Regions from separate parts of the Streptomyces sp. CB09001 genome, predicted to be linked through region 1. Evidence: riboswitches for the same ligand, from Rfam matches in the RefSeq annotation. Region 1 holds a riboswitch; each other region holds the start of a gene.

What was found. A riboswitch is a leader RNA that binds a small molecule or an ion and turns the genes downstream of it on or off. The one in region 1 is predicted to bind cyclic di-AMP.
Positions count from the first base shown of each region.
Region 2: linked by a shared signal. The riboswitch ahead of rpfA (resuscitation-promoting factor protein RpfA) and the one ahead of C4J65_RS26140 (M23 family metallopeptidase) in region 1 are both predicted to bind cyclic di-AMP.
Region 3: linked by a shared signal. The riboswitch ahead of C4J65_RS21080 (C40 family peptidase) and the one ahead of C4J65_RS26140 (M23 family metallopeptidase) in region 1 are both predicted to bind cyclic di-AMP.
Region 4: linked by a shared signal. The riboswitch ahead of C4J65_RS30905 (M23 family metallopeptidase) and the one ahead of C4J65_RS26140 (M23 family metallopeptidase) in region 1 are both predicted to bind cyclic di-AMP.

Region 1 covers NZ_CP026730.1:5,611,271-5,615,618, forward strand. Annotated here, with positions in the region: gene C4J65_RS26135 (pitrilysin family protein) at 1-1,106, shown strand, start outside; cyclic di-AMP (ydaO/yuaA leader) riboswitch at 1,298-1,462, shown strand; gene C4J65_RS26140 (M23 family metallopeptidase) at 1,475-2,239, shown strand; gene C4J65_RS26145 (GntR family transcriptional regulator) at 2,384-3,076, shown strand; gene C4J65_RS26150 (HPr family phosphocarrier protein) at 3,211-3,492, opposite strand; gene C4J65_RS26160 (bifunctional GNAT family N-acetyltransferase/acetate--CoA ligase family protein) at 3,696-4,348, shown strand, end outside.
Region 2 covers NZ_CP026730.1:2,744,759-2,749,106, forward strand. Annotated here, with positions in the region: gene C4J65_RS12660 (DUF501 domain-containing protein) at 1-3, opposite strand, end outside; gene divIC (cell division protein DivIC) at 63-545, opposite strand; gene eno (phosphopyruvate hydratase) at 657-1,946, opposite strand; gene rpfA (resuscitation-promoting factor protein RpfA) at 2,196-2,924, opposite strand; cyclic di-AMP (ydaO/yuaA leader) riboswitch at 2,928-3,094, opposite strand; gene C4J65_RS12680 (transglycosylase family protein) at 3,278-4,291, opposite strand.
Region 3 covers NZ_CP026730.1:4,497,556-4,501,903, reverse strand. Annotated here, with positions in the region: gene pcrA (DNA helicase PcrA) at 1-1,679, opposite strand, end outside; cyclic di-AMP (ydaO/yuaA leader) riboswitch at 1,933-2,114, shown strand; gene C4J65_RS21080 (C40 family peptidase) at 2,121-3,299, shown strand; gene C4J65_RS21075 (tellurite resistance/C4-dicarboxylate transporter family protein) at 3,327-4,343, shown strand; gene C4J65_RS21070 (hypothetical protein) at 4,321-4,348, opposite strand, start outside.
Region 4 covers NZ_CP026730.1:6,708,777-6,713,124, reverse strand. Annotated here, with positions in the region: gene C4J65_RS30915 (TetR family transcriptional regulator C-terminal domain-containing protein) at 1-108, shown strand, start outside; gene C4J65_RS30910 (SGNH/GDSL hydrolase family protein) at 169-954, opposite strand; gene C4J65_RS30905 (M23 family metallopeptidase) at 1,199-2,155, opposite strand; cyclic di-AMP (ydaO/yuaA leader) riboswitch at 2,160-2,317, opposite strand; gene C4J65_RS30900 (tyrosine-protein phosphatase) at 2,742-3,539, shown strand; gene C4J65_RS30895 (DUF6126 family protein) at 3,561-3,680, opposite strand; gene C4J65_RS30890 (XRE family transcriptional regulator) at 3,677-4,291, opposite strand.

The sequences.
Region 1 (4,348 bases):
GCGGCGCCACCCTGGACGCGCACGCCGACCACCCCGGCGTCCGGCTGAGCCTGGAGGTGCCCGCCTCGCGCCTCGCCAAGGCCCTCGGCCTGCTCGCCGACGCCCTCAGGGCGCCCGCCTTCGCGGACGGCGAGGTCGAACGACTGGTGCGCAACCGGCTCGACGAGATCCCGCACGAGCTGGCCAATCCCTCCCGGCGCGCCGCCAAGGAGCTCTCCAAGGAGCTGTTCCCGGCCGACGCGCGCATGTCGCGCCCGCGCCAGGGCACCGAGGAGACGGTCGAGGCCATCGACTCGGCGGCCGTACGCGCCTTCTACGAGCGGCACGTCCGCCCCGCCACGGCCACCGCGGTGGTCGTCGGCGACCTCACCGGCGTCGACCTCGACGCGCTGCTCGGCGACACACTGGGCGCGTGGACCGGTTCGGCCGCCGAGCCGCGCCCCGTGCCCCCGGTGACCGCCGACGACCGCGGCAGGGTCGTCATCGTGGACCGTCCGGGAGCCGTCCAGACACAGCTGCTGATCGGCCGCACCGGCGCCGACCGGCACGACCGCGTGTGGCCCGCGCAGGTGCTCGGCACCTACTGCCTGGGCGGCACCCTCACCTCGCGCCTGGACCGCGTCCTGCGCGAGGAGAAGGGCTACACCTACGGCGTACGGGCGTTCGGCCAGGTCCTGCGTTCCGCGCCGGACGGCACGGGCGCCGCGATGCTCGCCATCAGCGGATCCGTCGACACCCCCAACACCGGTCCCGCCCTGGACGACCTGTGGACGGTGCTGCGCAAGCTCGCCGCGGAGGGGCTCACCGACGGCGAGCGCGACGTGGCCGTGCAGAACCTGGTGGGCGTGGCGCCGCTGAAGTACGAGACGGCGGCGGCCGTGGCGAGCACCCTGGCCGACCAGGTCGAGCAGCACCTGCCCGACGACTTCCAGGCCGCGCTCTACCGTCAACTGACCGCCACGGGCACCGTGGAGGCCACCGCGGCAGTCGTGAACGCCTTCCCGGTGGACCGCCTCGTGACGGTCCTCGTCGGCGACGCGGCGCAGATCAAGGAGCCCGTCGAGGCCCTCGGCATCGGCGAAGTCACCGTGGTGGCGGCCGAGTAGCGGCACGCACGTGCGGCGGCCCTGGTGACCGGTGTGTCACCAGGGCCGCCGTTTGTCCGAATTGGGGGAGTGGTTGCCCGTCTGCCCTGTGGCGTGCGCTACAAAAGGCCTGTTGCGTTTGGGGATTGAACACAGCCGCGTTTAGCGTCGTCCGGGCTGTTCGTCAGGCAGTGCGCCGCATCCGCGGCACCGGACAGTCATCGCCGAGTCCCCGTACGGCGCGAGCCAGGGGAGCCGGGGACCCATCGCAGTCCCTGGGGTGAATCGGACGCCCGCGCGCACCGCGAGGGGGTCCGTAGGAGACCTTCCACCTCCGAACCCGTCAGCTAACCCGGTAGGCGAGAGGGAAGGAAAGGACAAGCCTCTACATGGCGTTCACGCGCGCCACCGGGAAGCACCGCCGTACCGGCCGGGTGCACCGCACCACCGCCCGCGCGGCGGGGGTCGCGGCCCTCGCCACCACCGGCGTGGTCGGCACCCTCGCGGCACCGGCGCTCGCCGCCGAGCCCGAGGTGGAGCAGACCGGGCTCACCCCGGTCGTCACCATCGGCGACTCCATAGCCGACGAGATCGACGCCCAGGCCCTCGCGCAGAAGCAGGCGGCCGCGGACGCCGCCGCCCGCGAGGCGGCCCAGGAGGCGGCCCGTGAGCGGGCGGCCGAGGCGGCCGAGGAGGCGCGCGAGGCCAAGGAGCGCGCCGCGCGGGAGGCGGAACGCGAGCGCCTCAACACCTTCGTCGCGCCGATCACCGCCTCGTACGTCTCCACCGCCTACCAGGCCGGCAGCTCACTGTGGTCCTCGGGCAGCCACACCGGCATCGACTTCCACGCCTCCAGCGGCACGTCCGTGCACTCCGTCGGCGTCGGCACCGTCGTCGAGGCCGGCTGGGGCGGGGCGTACGGCAACCAGGTCGTGATCAGGATGCACGACGGCACGTACACGCAGTACGGGCACCTGTCGTCCATCGGCGTCTCGGTCGGCGAGTCGGTCGAGCCCGGCCGGCAGATCGGCGTCTCGGGTGCCACCGGCAACGTCACCGGACCGCACCTGCACTTCGAGGCCCGTACGAGCCCCGAATACGGTTCGGACATGGACCCCGTCGCCTATCTCCGCTCCCACGGCGTGAACGTCTGACGGCAACGTCTGACGGCGTGACCGAAAGCCCCGGCCTCCCGAGCCGGGGCTTTTTGTATTCCCGGTCCGCCGGATTGGCCTAGAGTCGCTGAATACACGTCAATCGTCGACGACGTTTCACGGGGATCGAGGCGGAGGTCGGTCATGCGTATTCCGGCGCATTCGGTGTGCACGGCGATTCGGGACGACATCGTGGCCGGCGTCCACGGACGCGGGAGCCGGCTCACCGAGGAGATCCTCGCCCGCCGCTACGGCGTCTCCCGCGTCCCCGTCCGCGAGGCCCTGCGCACGCTGGAGGCGGAGGGCTTCGTGGTGACCCGGCGGCACGCGGGCGCGTGCGTCGCGGAGCCGACCGAGCGGGAGGCCGCCGACCTGCTGGAGACGCGCGCGCTCCTGGAGCCGCTCGGGGCCTCCCGGGCCGCGCGCCGGCGCACCGACGCCCACCTCAAGGTGTTGCGCGGTCTGGTCAGGCTGGGGCAGGAACGGGCCAGGCAGGGGGCGGGCGAGGAGTTGCGCTCCCTGGGCGGCTGGTTCCACGAGACCCTCGCACGGGCGGCCGACAGCCCCTCCCTGGCGGCACTGCTGACCCAGCTGCGCCACAAGATCGCCTGGATGTACGTCGTCGAGTCTCCGGTCGGGCCGGTGGAGCACTGGGCGGAACACGGCGCGATCACCGACGCGGTGGCCCGGGGCGACGGCGAACGCGCGCGGGCGCTCATGACGCTGCACACCGCGCGGTCGGCAGCGCGACACCGGCTGCGATTCGCCTCCGGCGACGGGGCGGAGCGTGTGAGGAATGCGCAACACTCCGTAAATGTGGCGGATGTGCTGCAGTAACACGAGTGCCGTAGAAAAGGACGGGGAATTCCGGGCTGCTTTTCCGTCGCGGCCGAAAAGGGTATTCGAAAGAGAATGGACGAAAGGCCCGTCCGGTGCTCCCGGCGGGCCTTTCGGTGCTGCTGTCCCGTCCGTCAGACGGTCTCGGGAAGCTCCTCGAGCCCCTCGGTGACCAGCTTCGCCAGCCGGTCCAGGGCCGCCTCCGCGCCCTCGGCGTCGGAGGCGAGGACGATCTCCTCGCCTCCCTGGGCGCCGAGGCCGAGGACGGCCAGCATGGAGGCCGCGTTGACGGGGGACCCGTCGGCCTTGGAGATCGTCACCGGGACGCCTGTGGCCGTGGCGGCTCGGACGAAGATGGAGGCGGGGCGGGCGTGGAGACCCTCGGCCCAGCCGACGTTGACGCGGCGCTCAGCCATGTGATGCTGCCCTTCAGGTGTTCAGAGGGGTTGAAGTTGTCTAGACCAGTCTTGTCTAGACCAGTTTCCCACATCGTGAAGCAAGCCGGGACGACCACGTGGGGCCGCCCCGTACGGGTCTCGGACCGCGGCCTCGGTCCGAGCTTGTGTCCCCCACAGAGTGCCCCGCGCCGTTGTCGTACGCGAGCCGTACTCTGGGGCCCATGCAGACCTCGTCGGACCGGCACGAGTACCCCGCCCACTGGGAAGCCGACGTGGTGCTGCGCGACGGCGGCACCGCGCGCGTCCGCCCCATCACCGTCGACGACGCCGAGCGCCTGGTCAGCTTCTACGAGCAGGTTTCCGACGAGTCGAAGTACTACCGCTTCTTCGCGCCGTACCCTCGCCTGTCCGCCAAGGACGTCCACCGCTTCACGCACCACGACTTTGTGGACCGGGTGGGACTCGCGGCCACCGTCGGCGGCGAGTTCATCGCCACCGTACGCTACGACCGGATCGGCGCCGGCGGAACACCCGCCACCGCGCCGGCCGACGAGGCCGAGGTCGCCTTCCTCGTCCAGGACGCCCACCAGGGCCGCGGCGTCGCCTCCGCCCTCCTGGAGCACATCGCCGCCGTCGCCCGCGAGCGGGGCATCCGCCGCTTCGCCGCCGAGGTGCTGCCCGCCAACAACAAGATGATCAAAGTCTTCATGGACGCCGGGTACACCCAGAAGCGGAGCTTCGAGGACGGGGTGGTCCGCCTGGAGTTCGATCTCGAACCCACCGACCGCTCGCTGGCCGTGCAGTACGCGCGCGAGCACCGCGCGGAGGCCCGGTCCGTCCAGCGCCTGCTGCAGCCCGGCTCGGTCGCGGTCGT
Region 2 (4,348 bases), 2.9 Mb from region 1:
CATGACTGTCTTCTGCTGGTCTTCCTGTTGAGTCACCGGCGGAGCGGGTCGGCGCGGTCGGTTCACTGCCGGCGGGCGACGGCGTCGGCCTTGTCGACCCCGTCCCACACGTTCCGGTACCAGGGGCGGTCGGCGGCGGCGGCCCCGGCGCGGGTCTGCTCGGCCGCCTCCGGGTCGACGACAACGAACCCCGTCTCCCCCGGCATCACGTAGTGCAGCCGCAGCCGGACCTGCTGCTCGGCGTAGGCGTCGTCCTGCCAGCGTGCCTTGAGGTCGCGCAGGTCCTCGACCCGCTGCCGGGTCTCCCGCTGCTCCCGCTGGAGATCGGCGATCTCGGCACGCTGGGCGACGTACTGCCGTATCGGGTAGGCGAGCGCCACGACGAGCGAGCAGAGCACCATCGCGAGCAGCGCGGCCCGGCCGGTCAGCCGGGAGCGCCGGGCCTGGCGCCTGGTCTGCGAACGGTAGACCCGGGCCGCGGTCTGTTCCCCGATGATCCGGATCCTGGTCGCGGTGGAGAAACGGTCCCGGTCCTTCACGGCCATCTGGTCTCCGCCTCCCGTGCACGCGCGTACGTCCCCGCACACGGTACGGGACCGGATACGGGGACGTACGTACGACGCTGCCTTCTACCGGGCGGTCAGCCCTTACTGGGCCTACTGGTTCGCAGAGCGGAACCGGGGGAACGCGCTGCGGCCGGCGTACACCGCGGCGTCGTCGAGGATCTCCTCGATGCGCAGCAGCTGGTTGTACTTGGCGACGCGCTCGGAGCGGGCCGGGGCGCCGGTCTTGATCTGGCCGCAGTTGGTGGCGACGGCCAGGTCGGCGATGGTGACGTCCTCGGTCTCGCCGGAGCGGTGGGACATCATGCACTTGAAGCCGTTGCGCTGGGCCAGCTCGACGGCGTCCAGGGTCTCGGTCAGCGAACCGATCTGGTTGACCTTGACCAGCAGGGCGTTGGCCGAGTTCTCCTCGATGCCGCGGGCCAGGCGCTCCGGGTTGGTGACGAACAGGTCGTCACCGACCAGCTGGACCTTGTCGCCGAGCTTGGCGGTGATGGTGTTCCAGCCGTCCCAGTCGTCCTCGAACAGCGGGTCCTCGATGGAGACCAGCGGGTACGCCTCGACCAGCTCGGCGTAGTACTCGGTCATCTCGGCGGCGGTGCGCTCCTTGCCCTCGAAGGAGTAGGAGCCGTCCTTGTAGAACTCGGACGCGGCGACGTCGAGCGCGAGGGCGATCTGCTCGCCGGGGGTGTAGCCGGCCTCCTTGATCGCCTCGAGGATGAGGTCGAGGGCCTCGCGGTTGGAGCCGAGGTTCGGGGCGAAGCCGCCCTCGTCGCCGAGGCCGGTGGCCAGGCCCTTGTTCTTCAGGACCTTCTTGAGGGTGTGGTAGACCTCGGCGCCCCAGCGCAGGGCCTCGGAGAAGGACTCCGCGCCGATCGGGGCGATCATGAACTCCTGGATGTCCACGTTGGAGTCGGCGTGCGAGCCGCCGTTCAGGATGTTCATCATCGGCACCGGCAGCAGGTGCGCGTTGGGGCCGCCCAGGTAGCGGAAGAGCGGCAGGTCGCTGGCCTCGGAGGCGGCGTGGGCGACGGCGAGGGAGACGCCGAGGATGGCGTTGGCGCCGAGCGAGCCCTTGTTGTCGGTGGCGTCCAGGTCGAACATGGCCTGGTCGATCAGGCGCTGCTCGGTGGCGTCGTAGCCGACCAGCTCCGGGCCGATCTGCTCGATGACGGCCAGCACGGCCTTCTCGACGCCCTTGCCGAGGTAACGGCTCGGGTCGCCGTCACGCAGTTCGATGGCCTCGAAGGCACCGGTGGAGGCGCCGGACGGAACGGCGGCACGACCCGTGCTGCCGTCGTCGAGGCCGACCTCGACCTCGACCGTGGGGTTGCCTCGGGAGTCCAGGATTTCCCGGGCTACGACGACGTCGATGGACGGCACGAGCATCTCCTTCTTCAATGTGACGCTTCACTGTGACGCTTCGGTGTGCCGCGGTCCCGCGGGACCGCGACGGCTCTGCGGGACCGAGCCTAACCGGCTCCGGGCGATCGGCCAGCCGATCGCCCACCCGCTGGACAGAACCGAGAGTAAATTGTTTCCGAACGGAACAAAGGCGGAACATGAAAAGTCCCGCCCCGGTGCGTACGGGGGAACACGCACCGGGGCGGGAGTCGCGGAGGCCGCCGCCGCTTACTTCAGGTGCAGCTGCTGGCCCGGGTAGATCAGGTCGGCGTCGTCGACGATGTCGTCGTTCAGCTTGAAGAGCTTCGCCCAGCCGCCCTTGACGTCGTGCTCCTCGGCGATCGAGCTGAGGGTGTCGCCCTTGACGACCTTGTACTCGCCGTCGCCCTTCTCGACCTTCTTGCCGGTCGGGGTGGTGACGGTCTTCTTGGCGGGCTTCTCGGCCTTCGGCTCGGCGGCCGGGCGCTCGGAGGAGCGGGAGGCCTTCTGCTCGGTGGAGCGCTCGGTGGTGGAGCCGCTGCTCTGGCTCTGCGAGCCCTCGGAGCTGCCGGAGCCGCTGTCCTGGGAGCCGCCACCGGTGTAGGCGGCGCCCGACAGGCCGGTGCCGCAGACCGGCCAGGCACCCTTGCCCTGGCCCGCGAGCACCTTCTCGGCGATCTCGATCTGCTGGGACTTGCTCGCCTGGTCGGCGGAGGAGGCGTACTGCGTACCACCGTAGGCGGCCCAGGTGGAGGCGGAGAACTGCAGACCGCCGTAGTAACCGTTGCCGGTGTTGATGGACCAGTTGCCGCCGGACTCGCACTGGGCGACGGCGTCCCACTCGGACGCGGTGGCGGCGGAGGCGTTGCCGGCCGCCATCAGCGGGGCGGCGACGGCGGCACCGGTGACGCCGGCGACGGCGATGACACGGGTGGCCTTGGACGGGCGACGGTGCTTGCCCTTGCCGGAAAACAGCATGGTTGATCCCCTCACCGACGCCTGCGAGGTGAGCTGTCGGGTTCGGGCCGGTTGAGTTGCCCGGCCGGGTTCCTCCCGGAACTCGGCTTCACCCCTAGCCGCTCCGGCTCAACTGCCCGGTGCGGCACTTACCTTGGGTCCCCCGCTCCTGCCTGCGGCGCTTGACGCGACGACTGTTCCCGTACGGCCGCTGGCAGGATTCGGCGTTGCGGCTGTCGGGGCCCGCGGTGGCGAGCGGTCATGACCGTAGACACGCGCTCCGCGGATTTTCAAAGACGATCACGGCTTCTGAGACCTATCTCTCACGAGATCCAAAAGGGACATACGGTCTCTAACCGTGACGTGAACTCCCCCTACTTTTCGCCCGATTCGCCCGTGACCGTGAGCGTCTGACCGGGCAGGATGTGGTCCGGGTCGGCACCGACGACGGTCGCGTTGTCGGCGTAGAGCGTGCGCCACCCGCCGTCGACCTCAAGGGAGTCGGCGATGGCCCAGAGACTGTCGCCGGTGCGGACGACGTAACGGCCGTCCCCGGCCTCCCGCTCGCCACCGTCGCGCGAGGCGTGCCGGCCCGTCGTCGGGTCCGTACGCCCCTCCCCCGCCGCACCCTCGTCCGCGGTGCCGCCCCGGTGCTTGCCGGAGCCGGACGAGCCCTCGGTGCCCTGCGATTCGGCACTGACGGAGGGGTCGGATTCGGACGAAGTGTCCGGCTTGGCGGATTGGTCCGCCTCATCGGACGGAGCGTCAGACGACGGCGAAGAAGAGGGCGAAGGGGACGAAGAGGATGCTCCGGACGTCGACTCCGGCGTCTCGGCCGTGCCGGACGAACCGCTCGAGCCGGACGACTCGGATGACTGGGGCGACTCGGGTGTTTCGGTGGTCGCGGGTGTTTCGGACGACTTGGTGGTGTCCTGCTCCCCCGAGGTGTCCGAACCCTCCGACGCCCCGTCACCGGCCGTGCCGGAGCCGGAGCCGCCGCCCGTGACCCCGGAGTCGCTGCCCAGTCCGGCCAGCAGACCGCAGGTCGGCCAGGCGGCGATGCCCTGGTCCGCGTGTATCTTCTCGGCGATTCGTATCTGCTGGGAGCGACTGGCCTGGTCGGCGCTGGGGGCGTAGTCCAGCCCGCCGTACCGCTCCCAGGCGTCCTGGGACAGCTGCAGGCCGCCGTAGTACCCGTTGCCGCTGTTCTGGCTCCAGGCACCACCGGTCTCGCACTCGGCGACCTGGTCCCAGTTCGCGGAGTCGGCCGCGTGGGCGCCGGTGGCACCGAGCAGCGGGATCGCGATGGCGGAGCCGGTCACTCCGGCGGCGACGACCAGTGCGGGTGCCTGGCGGGGGCGGCGGTGACGACCGTTCCCGGAGAGCATGCGACGACCTTTCACGAGACGACGGGGACCGCGCGGCGGATGACGCTCGACACCACG
Region 3 (4,348 bases), 1.1 Mb from region 1:
ACGGTCGCGGGTCCGGCGCCGGACTCGACGACCGTACGGAGATCCTCCATGAGCGTGTTGAACCGCTTGACGGCGTTCGCGGAGCGCGCGGCCATCCCGTACGCCTCGTCGACGCGCTTCAGCGCCTGCGGGAAGCTGATCTTCTCGCGCTGGGAGAGGGCGTCGATCATCGCCTCGGCGCGGTCGCCGATGCCGCGCTTGGGGACGTTGAGGATGCGGCGCAGCGGCACCGAGTCCTCCGGGTTGGCCAGCACCCGCAGGTAGGCCAGGACGTCCCGGACCTCCTTGCGCTCGTAGAAGCGGACGCCGCCGACGACCTTGTAGGGCAGGCCGGTGCGGATGAAGATTTCTTCGAAGACACGGGACTGCGCGTTGGTCCGGTAGAAGACCGCGACGTCGCCGGCCCTGGCCTCGCCCGCGTCGGTGAGGCGGTCTATCTCGTCGGCGACGAACTGCGCCTCGTCGTGCTCGGTGTCGGCGACGTACCCGGTGATCTGCGCGCCGCTGCCCTGGTTGGTCCACAGGTTCTTGGGGCGGCGGGACTCGTTGCGCTCGATGACCGCGTTGGCGGCGCTGAGGATGGTCTGGGTGGAGCGGTAGTTCTGCTCCAGCAGGATCGTCGTCGCGTCCGGGTAGTCCTCCTCGAACTGGAGGATGTTGCGGATGGTGGCCCCGCGGAAGGCGTAGATCGACTGGTCGGCGTCGCCCACCACGCACAGCTCGGCGGGCGGCACCTCGGCCTCCGGCGGCACGTCGACGGGGTGCTCCGAAGCCACGCCGACCAGCTCGCGCACCAGCGCGTACTGCGCGTGGTTGGTGTCCTGGTACTCGTCGACCAGGACGTGCCGGAAGCGGCGGCGGTAGTGCTCGGCGACGTCCGGGAAGGCGCGCAGCAGGTTGACCGTCGTCATGATCAGGTCGTCGAAGTCGAGGGCGTTCGCCTCGCGCAGCCGCGACTGGTACATGGCGTAGGCCTGGGCGAGGGTCTTCTCGAAACCGTCGGCCGCCTGCCCGGCGAAGTCCTCCTCGTCGATCAGCTCGTTCTTCAGGTTCGAGATCTTGGCGCTGAAGGACTTCGGCGGGAACTTCTTGGGGTCGAGGTCCAGGTCGCGGCAGACCAGCGCCATGAGCCGCTTGGAGTCGGCGGCGTCGTAGATCGAGAACGACGAGGTGAAGCCGAGCTTCTTCGACTCGCGGCGCAGGATGCGGACGCACGCGCTGTGGAAGGTCATCACCCACATCGCGTTGGCGCGCGGGCCGACGAGCTGCTCGACGCGCTCCTTCATCTCGCCCGCGGCCTTGTTGGTGAAGGTGATCGCGAGGATCTGGCCCGGGTGGACGCTCCGCTCGGCCAGCAGGTGGGCGATGCGGTGGGTGAGCACGCGGGTCTTGCCGGAGCCGGCACCGGCCACGATGAGCAGCGGGGAGCCGGAGTGGACGACGGCGGCGCGCTGGTTCTCGTTCAGCCCCTCCAGGAGCGCGGCGGCGTCCAGGGCGGGGCGCGGGGCGCCGTCCCGGTAGTGGGTGTCCCGGTCCGGGGGCGCGTCGAACTTCCCGCCGAACAGATCGTGCGGGACCGGCTCCGGTCCGTGATCGTCCTCGGGCGGCGGGGGTTCCTCCTCGTGACCCCGGGGGGTCTGGAGGCTCGCCAGGAAGCTGTCGTCAAAGAGGCTGCTCATCGCTCTCCGAGTCTAGGGCGCCCCACCGACAACCCGGTGCCACCCCGGAAAATGCCCGGCACCCTCCAGCACGGGCACGCCCTGCGACCAGCGGGACCACGAAGAGTGACGCCCACGACCGCCCGGTGACGCCCGCACAGAAGGTCACGAAAATGTATCGGGCATATCACCCACCAACCTTCACAGCGGCCACACGAGTTGGCTACGGTGCGGGGCAGGCCGCTCGACCCCCTCCGGCGAACCTCGCCGGGCCGCGCGGCCTCCGCCGAGTCCGACGTGCCCGCACGGCACCCGGAGCCGGGGACCCAACCGAGAACTTTGGGGTGAATCGGCCGTACCGTCCTCGACGAGGGACGGTCACGCCGTAGGGCAACCCTTCCGAACCACCGCCCGAACCCGACAGCTAACCCGGTAGGCGGAGCACTGGAAGGAGTCGCCTCCTTGGCGTCGCACCGCAAGTCGCGCCCCACCGGTACCCGCGTCGCGGGCATACGGACCCCGGCCCTCGCCACCGCGGCCCTCACCTCCGTCGCGCTGCTGTCCCAGACGGCGAACGCCACGCCGTCGGACGACCGGCCGACCCTGGAGGAGGTCGAGAAGAAGGTCGACGACCTCTACCGCCAGGCCGGGTCGGCGACCGAGAAGTACAACGCGGCCAAGGAGAAGACCACCAAGCAGCGCAAGAAGGTCGACACCCTCCTCGACGACGTCGCCCAGCGCACCCAGAGGCTCAACGACGCGCGCGAGGAGCTGGGTTCCTTCGCCTCCGCCCAGTACCGCACGGGCGCCTCGGTCCCGGAGACCGCGACGCTGCTGCTCGCGGACTCGCCGCAGGACTACTTCGACCAGAACCAGCTGATGAACCGGCTCACCGGCCGGCAGAAGACCGCCGTCGACGACTACGTCACGCAGCAGTCCGAGACGATGAAGAAGCGCCGGGAGGCCACCGAGAGCCTCGACACGCTCACCGACTCGCAGACCGATCTGAAGACGGCCAAGTCGACCGTCCAGAAGAAGCTGGCCACCGCGCGGGAGCTGCTCTCGGAACTGACCGCCGAGGAGAAGGCCCGGCTCGCGGCGATCGAGAGGAAGAAGCAGGAGGAGGCCGAGCGCAAGGCCGCCGAGCTGGCGAAGCAGCAGGCGGCGCAGGAGGAGGCCGAGCGCAAGCGTCGGGAGGCCGCCCAGCAGGAGACCGGCTCCGGATCCGGCGGCACCGGCTCGTCGGAGTCCTCGGACTCGTCGACGCCGGACACCTCGACCGGCACCAAGGCCGAGAAGGCGATCGCCTTCGCCCGCGCCCAGATCGGCAAGCCGTACGTCTGGGGCGCCACGGGACCGGGTTCCTACGACTGCTCGGGCCTCACCCAGGCCGCCTGGAAGGCCGCCGGCGTGACGCTGCCGCGCGTCACCTACGACCAGGTCAACGCCGGCACGACCGTCTCCGTCTCCCAGGCGCAACCCGGTGACCTGGTCTTCTTCTACGACGACATCAGCCATGTCGGCCTGTACATCGGCGACGGCATGATGATCCACGCCCCGAAGCCCGGCGCGTACGTCCGCGAGGAGTCGATCTTCTACGACGGCGAGTCGTCGATCTACAGCGTGGTGCGCCCGGCCTGATCGGCGAGGGTCTTTAGCATCGGGCGCATGTCATCGGCCACCCATCCCTCCGCATTGCGCGCCTGGTGGGCGCAGCGCCCACCGGCGGCCGGGGCCGCGGTGATGGCGACCGGCATCGTGTCGGTCGCGCTGCACCTGACGGGCCGCGAGGTCCTGTCCCGGATCGCCCTGGCGCTGGCCTGCGGCGCCTGGCTGATACTGGCGGCGAACTTCGTCTACCTGCTGCTGGCCGACCGGGCGCAGTGGGTGAAGCGGGCCGGGACGCCTGGCGCGCTCACCGCCGTCGCCGCGACGACCGTGCTCGGCACCCGTTTCTCCCTGCTCGGCTGGTCGCTCCTGGCGGCGGTGCTGCTGGCGCTGGCGGCCCTGCTGTGGCCGTGGCTGCTGTTCCTGGTGGTGCGGCACTGGGGGCGGAGGATGCCCGGGGCGGTGTTCCTGGGCTGCGTGGCCACGGAGGGGCTCACCGTGCTCGCCGCCACGCTGGCCGCGGCCACCTCGACGCCGTGGCTGGCGCATGCGGCGCTGGTGCCGTTCTGGCTGGGGATCGTGCTCTACCTGATCGCGCTGTTCCGCTTCGACCTGCGGCAGGTGGCCCGGGGCTCCGGGGACCACTGGGTGGCGGGCGGCGCGCTCGCCATCTCGGCGCTCGCCGGTGCCAAGCTGCTCGCGGCGGCCGGGACCGGAATGTACCTGTGGAACGCCGACGACCAGGCCGTCCTGCACGACGTGACCGTCTTCCTGCTCACGCTCGACCTCGCCTGGTACGCCGTGCTCCTGGCCGCCGAGATCGTCTGGCCCCGCCTGCGCTACGACGTGCGCCGCTGGTCGACCGTCTTCCCGCTCGGCATGACGGCGGCGGCGACGCTGTCGGTGGCCGCCGTCGTCGACGTCCCGTGGCTGGACGCGCCGGGCCGGGCGCTGCTGTGGATCGCGGTGGCCGGGTGGCTGGCGGTCGCGGCGGGGGCGGTCGGCCGGGCCCGGGCCGGGCTGCGGTCCGCGGGCGAGGGCTCCGGGGCGACGGTCAGGTCCACAGCACCGCGATGAAGATG
Region 4 (4,348 bases), 1.1 Mb from region 1:
TCGTACACGGGCACGGTGTCGCGGACCCGGGCGCAGGAGTGGGTGGACGAGGCCCTGGCCCGGGAACTCGGGCTGGAGCGCGCGGCGTTGACGACCACGCGGCGCTAGCGCCGGCCGGGACACCGGGCCCGTCGGGGCACCGGCACCGGCCCTCTCGGACACCCGCCGTCAGGCCACCGAGGCGATCCGCGTCTTGATGTCGTCCGGCGACAGCGTCCCCTTGGCCGTCACGTGGTCGCCCGACGACTCGCCGCGCAGCCGGCGCCCGATCCACGGCACCAGGTACTCGCGCGCCCAGTGCACGTCGTCGCGCCGGACGTCGAGCGTGCCGCGCGGCGGCAGGGGCGGCCAGGGCTGGTCCGGGTCGGCCGGGACGCGCAGGCCCAGGGCCTGCCCCGCGCGCAGCGCCACGCGGGTGTGCCCCTCGGGCGACAGGTGCAGCCGGTCGGCGTCCCACGCCCTGCGGTCCTGGACGCTCCGCAGCGACCACAGGTCGAGCACCGGGCAGCCGTAGCGGTCGGCGACGGCACGGACGTGCCCGTTGTACGTGGCGATCTTGCCGCGCAGGTGCTTGAGGACGGGCACCCCACGGGTGTCGAATCCGGTGGTCACCAGGACGGTTCCGGCCGCGGCGGTCAGCGCGGCCACCGCCAGCTCGAACCGCTCGGCGACCTCGTCGGGATCGGTGCCGGGCCGGATGATGTCGTTGCCGCCTGCCGCGAACGAGACCAGGTCCGGCGCGAGTCCGACGACTCGCGGGACCTGTTCCGCCACGATCTGGTCGAGGAGCCTGCCGCGCACGGCGAGGTTCGTGTACGTGAAGTCGCCCTCGGGGCGCCGGTCCGCGAGCAGTACGGCGAGCCGGTCGGCCCAGCCGACGAACGCCCCCTCGGGGCCGGGGTCGCCGACGCCCTCGGTGAAGCTGTCCCCCACCGCCACGTACGACCCGATCACTGCTCTGCTGTCACTCTTCGAATCGTTGGCCACATCGGCCCATGATTCACCTTGGAATGTGGCCTACGCGACCGTAGGAAGGGGTTGACGGGCGGTGAGAAAGGCCACGCCTAAAGTATTCGTCAATTCCGGAATACGGCGAGGGCGCTGCACGGCGCGTACGCCGAGGTCCGGACACACCGAAGGCCGGACCCGGGGATCGGGGTCCGGCCTTCGGGGCGCGGGGGCCGCGCGGAACCGGTCGTCAGACGGAGACGCCGTGCGAGCGCAGGAACGCCAGCGGGTCGATGTCCGAGCCGTAGTCCGGCGTGGTGCGGATCTCGAAGTGCAGGTGCGGGCCGGTCACGTTGCCGGTGGCACCCGAGAGGCCGACCTGCTGACCCGCCGTCACCGACTGACCGGCGGAGACGGAGAGCGAGGAGAGGTGGGCGTACTGGGCGTAGTGGCCGTCGGCGAGCTGGATGACGACCTGGTTGCCGTACGCGCCGCCCCAGCCGGCGGAGACGACGGTGCCCGCGCCGACGGCCTTGAGCGAGGTGCCGGTCGGGACGACGAAGTCGGTGCCGGTGTGGTAGCCGCTGGACCACATGCTGCCGGACTGGTGGTACGGGGTGCCGACGGTGCCGCCCGCGACGGGGGAGGTGTAGCCGCTGGTGGTGCCCGCGGACTGGGTGCCTGTGTTCGAGGACTCCGAGGAGCCGGAGTCGTCCGAGGAGGAGGTCTTCGCGGCGTCCGTCGACTTCTTGGCCGGCTTCGCGGCGGCGGGCTTCTCGGCGGACTTCTGCGCGGGCTTCTGCGACTGCGCGGAGGACGGCGCCGACGACTTGGCGGCCTGGCCGTCGATCGAGAGCTTGAGCCCGGGGTGGATCAGCGAGGGGTCGGAACCGACGGCCTCGCGGTTGTCCGCGTAGAGCTTCTTCCAGCCGCCGTCGACGTCCTGCTCGTCGGCGATCTTCGAGAGGTAGTCGCCGCTCTTCACGGTGTAGGTGCGCGAGTCGGAGTTCTTCTCGGCGGCGGCCTTCTTGGCGGACGTCGGAACGGACTGCACGGCCTGCTCGGAAACGGAGTGCGTGGGAGCGGCGTTGGCGGCGGCGGCACCCATCAGCGGGAGCGCGAGCGCGGCGCCACCGGTACCGGCGACGGCGATGGTGCGGGTCAGGCGCATGGCCCTGGTACGGCGGTGCTTACCCTTCGCGGGCATGGCGAATTCCTCTCCGGCGCCTGCGAGGTGAGCTGTCGGGTGCGGGCTGGAGATGCCCGGCCGCGCCGAAACGCGGCTTTACCCCAAGCCGTTCCGGGAACCGGAACAGGCAGTTCTACCTGTGGGTCCCCCGCTCCTGCCGTGTACGGGTGGTCGATGAGTGCGGGCTCCGGTCGGCGGCAGGATTAGGCGTCCGTCCGGATCGGTGGTGAACGTAAGGGACCAAGACGGACGGGGACAAGCGAGGGGTTCCCCCGACGGGTGTTCCGATTGATCCATTACGGGAATATCCGGTAACACTGCGTCGTTTTCCACTGCGCGTTTTATCTAAAGCCCCTTGAGAAGCAGTTGAATTACGTGAACATGACGGGCAACGGACGGTCACGGATATGACGCTGCTCACGCGCCTCTCATTCACCATCCGCCATTTCAGGGCCAGTTGTAACTAAGGCGCCAATTCGGACAGAAGGCCTTTATCGGCTCGGAATGTGCCTCGGGGTGCGATTTCGCACACGGGTGATGCCGTATCGTCGGGTGGAGCCCGCCGGCGAGCAGCGGCGGCGGGGCGGAGTGGGAGGAGCCCCCCGTGACGCAGCAGGTCCCGTCGACCGAACCCGAGCTGACCGGTGTGCGCAACTTCCGGGACGTGGGCGGACTGCCGACCGTGGACGGGCGGCGGGTGCGCCAGGGGGTGCTGTTCCGCAGTGGTCACCTGGCTCACGCCACCGGGGAGGACGCCGCGTTCCTGGCCTCGCTGGGCCTGCACACCATCTTCGACTTCCGCAACGCGGCCGACCAGAAGCTCGAGGGCCCGGACGTCGAGCTGCCGGGCGTGCGCAATGTGAACCTGCCGCTGAGCGACCCGGCCGACGGCGCCGAGTTCTGGACGATGGTCCGGGACGGCGACCTCGACCAGCTGCGCGAGATCCTGGCCGACGGCAAGGCCGCGGACCGGATGATCCGCTCCTACCGATCGATCGTCGCGGAGCGCACCGCGGAGCACTCCCGCATCCTGCACGCGCTCGCCGAGGACAGCGTCCCCGCCCTGATGCACTGCGCCGCCGGAAAGGACCGGGCGGGCCTGTCGATCGCCGTCACCCTGCTCGCCCTGGGCGTCGAGCGCGAGGCCGTCGTCGAGGACTACCTGAAGTCGAACGCCGCGCACCGGCGCTACAAGGTGCGCCGCAGCGGTGCCGCGGCCTCGGCCTACTCCCCCGAGGTCATGGAGCTGCTCAGTCCTCTGTTCGACGCGCGCGCCGAGTACCTGGCGGCGGCCTTCGAGACCGTCGAGGAGACGTGGGGCGGCGTCGACGCCTACCTGGAGCAGGGACTGCGGCTCACTCCCGCGACCCGGGAGCGGCTGCGCGAGCGGATGCTGGACTGAGCCGCCCGCCCGCGGCCGGCGCTACTTGGCTCCCACCTCGAACAGCAGGTAGAGGAAGCCGCCGAAGACGTGCCCCAGGGCGATGTAGACGACCAGTCGCACCCACAGGGCGCGCGGGAACTTCTCCTGCATGGTGCTCATGGCGTCTCTCCAGGGGTCGGGCCGAGGCACAGGGCGGCCGTCGGGCTCTGCAGCAGGGTGTGGACGAACAGCAGCTCGACCCCGTCGGGGTCCTGCGCGGCGATCCGGTGCGGGGTCATCGAGTCGAAGTGGGCGCTGTCCCCCGCGGTGAGCCGGTGCTCGGTGTCCCCGAGGCGCAGTCGCAACCGGCCCCGGAGGACGTGGAGCCACTCCTCGCCGGGGTGCACCCGCACGACGTCGCCCTGGGAGCCGTACGGAACCTGGACGCGCAGGGCCTGCATGCCGCGGCCCGGCGCTCCGGCCCGCCAGTACGTCCAGCCGCCCGCGGCGGTGGGTTCCATGTCGGCGGCGCGGACGACGGCGTCCCGGTCGGCGGCCGTCTCGCCCAGCAGTTCGGCGACGGTCGTACCGTAGACCCGGGCGAGGGAGAGCAGCATCGGCAGCGAGGGCTGGCGCTGCCCGGTCTCCAGGCGGGAGAGGTGGGCGGGCGAGAGTCCTGCGGCGCGGGCCGCGGTCTCCAGGGTGAGGGCGGCCCGCCGCCGCAGCTCACGCAGCTGGGGCGCGACGGCGGCGACCGCCCCCTCGGCGGGGCCGGTCTCGGAGGAGCTCATGCCTCCATTCAGCCCGAATCTTGCCTGCCAGGCAAATTCCTTGCCTCAGAGGCAAAA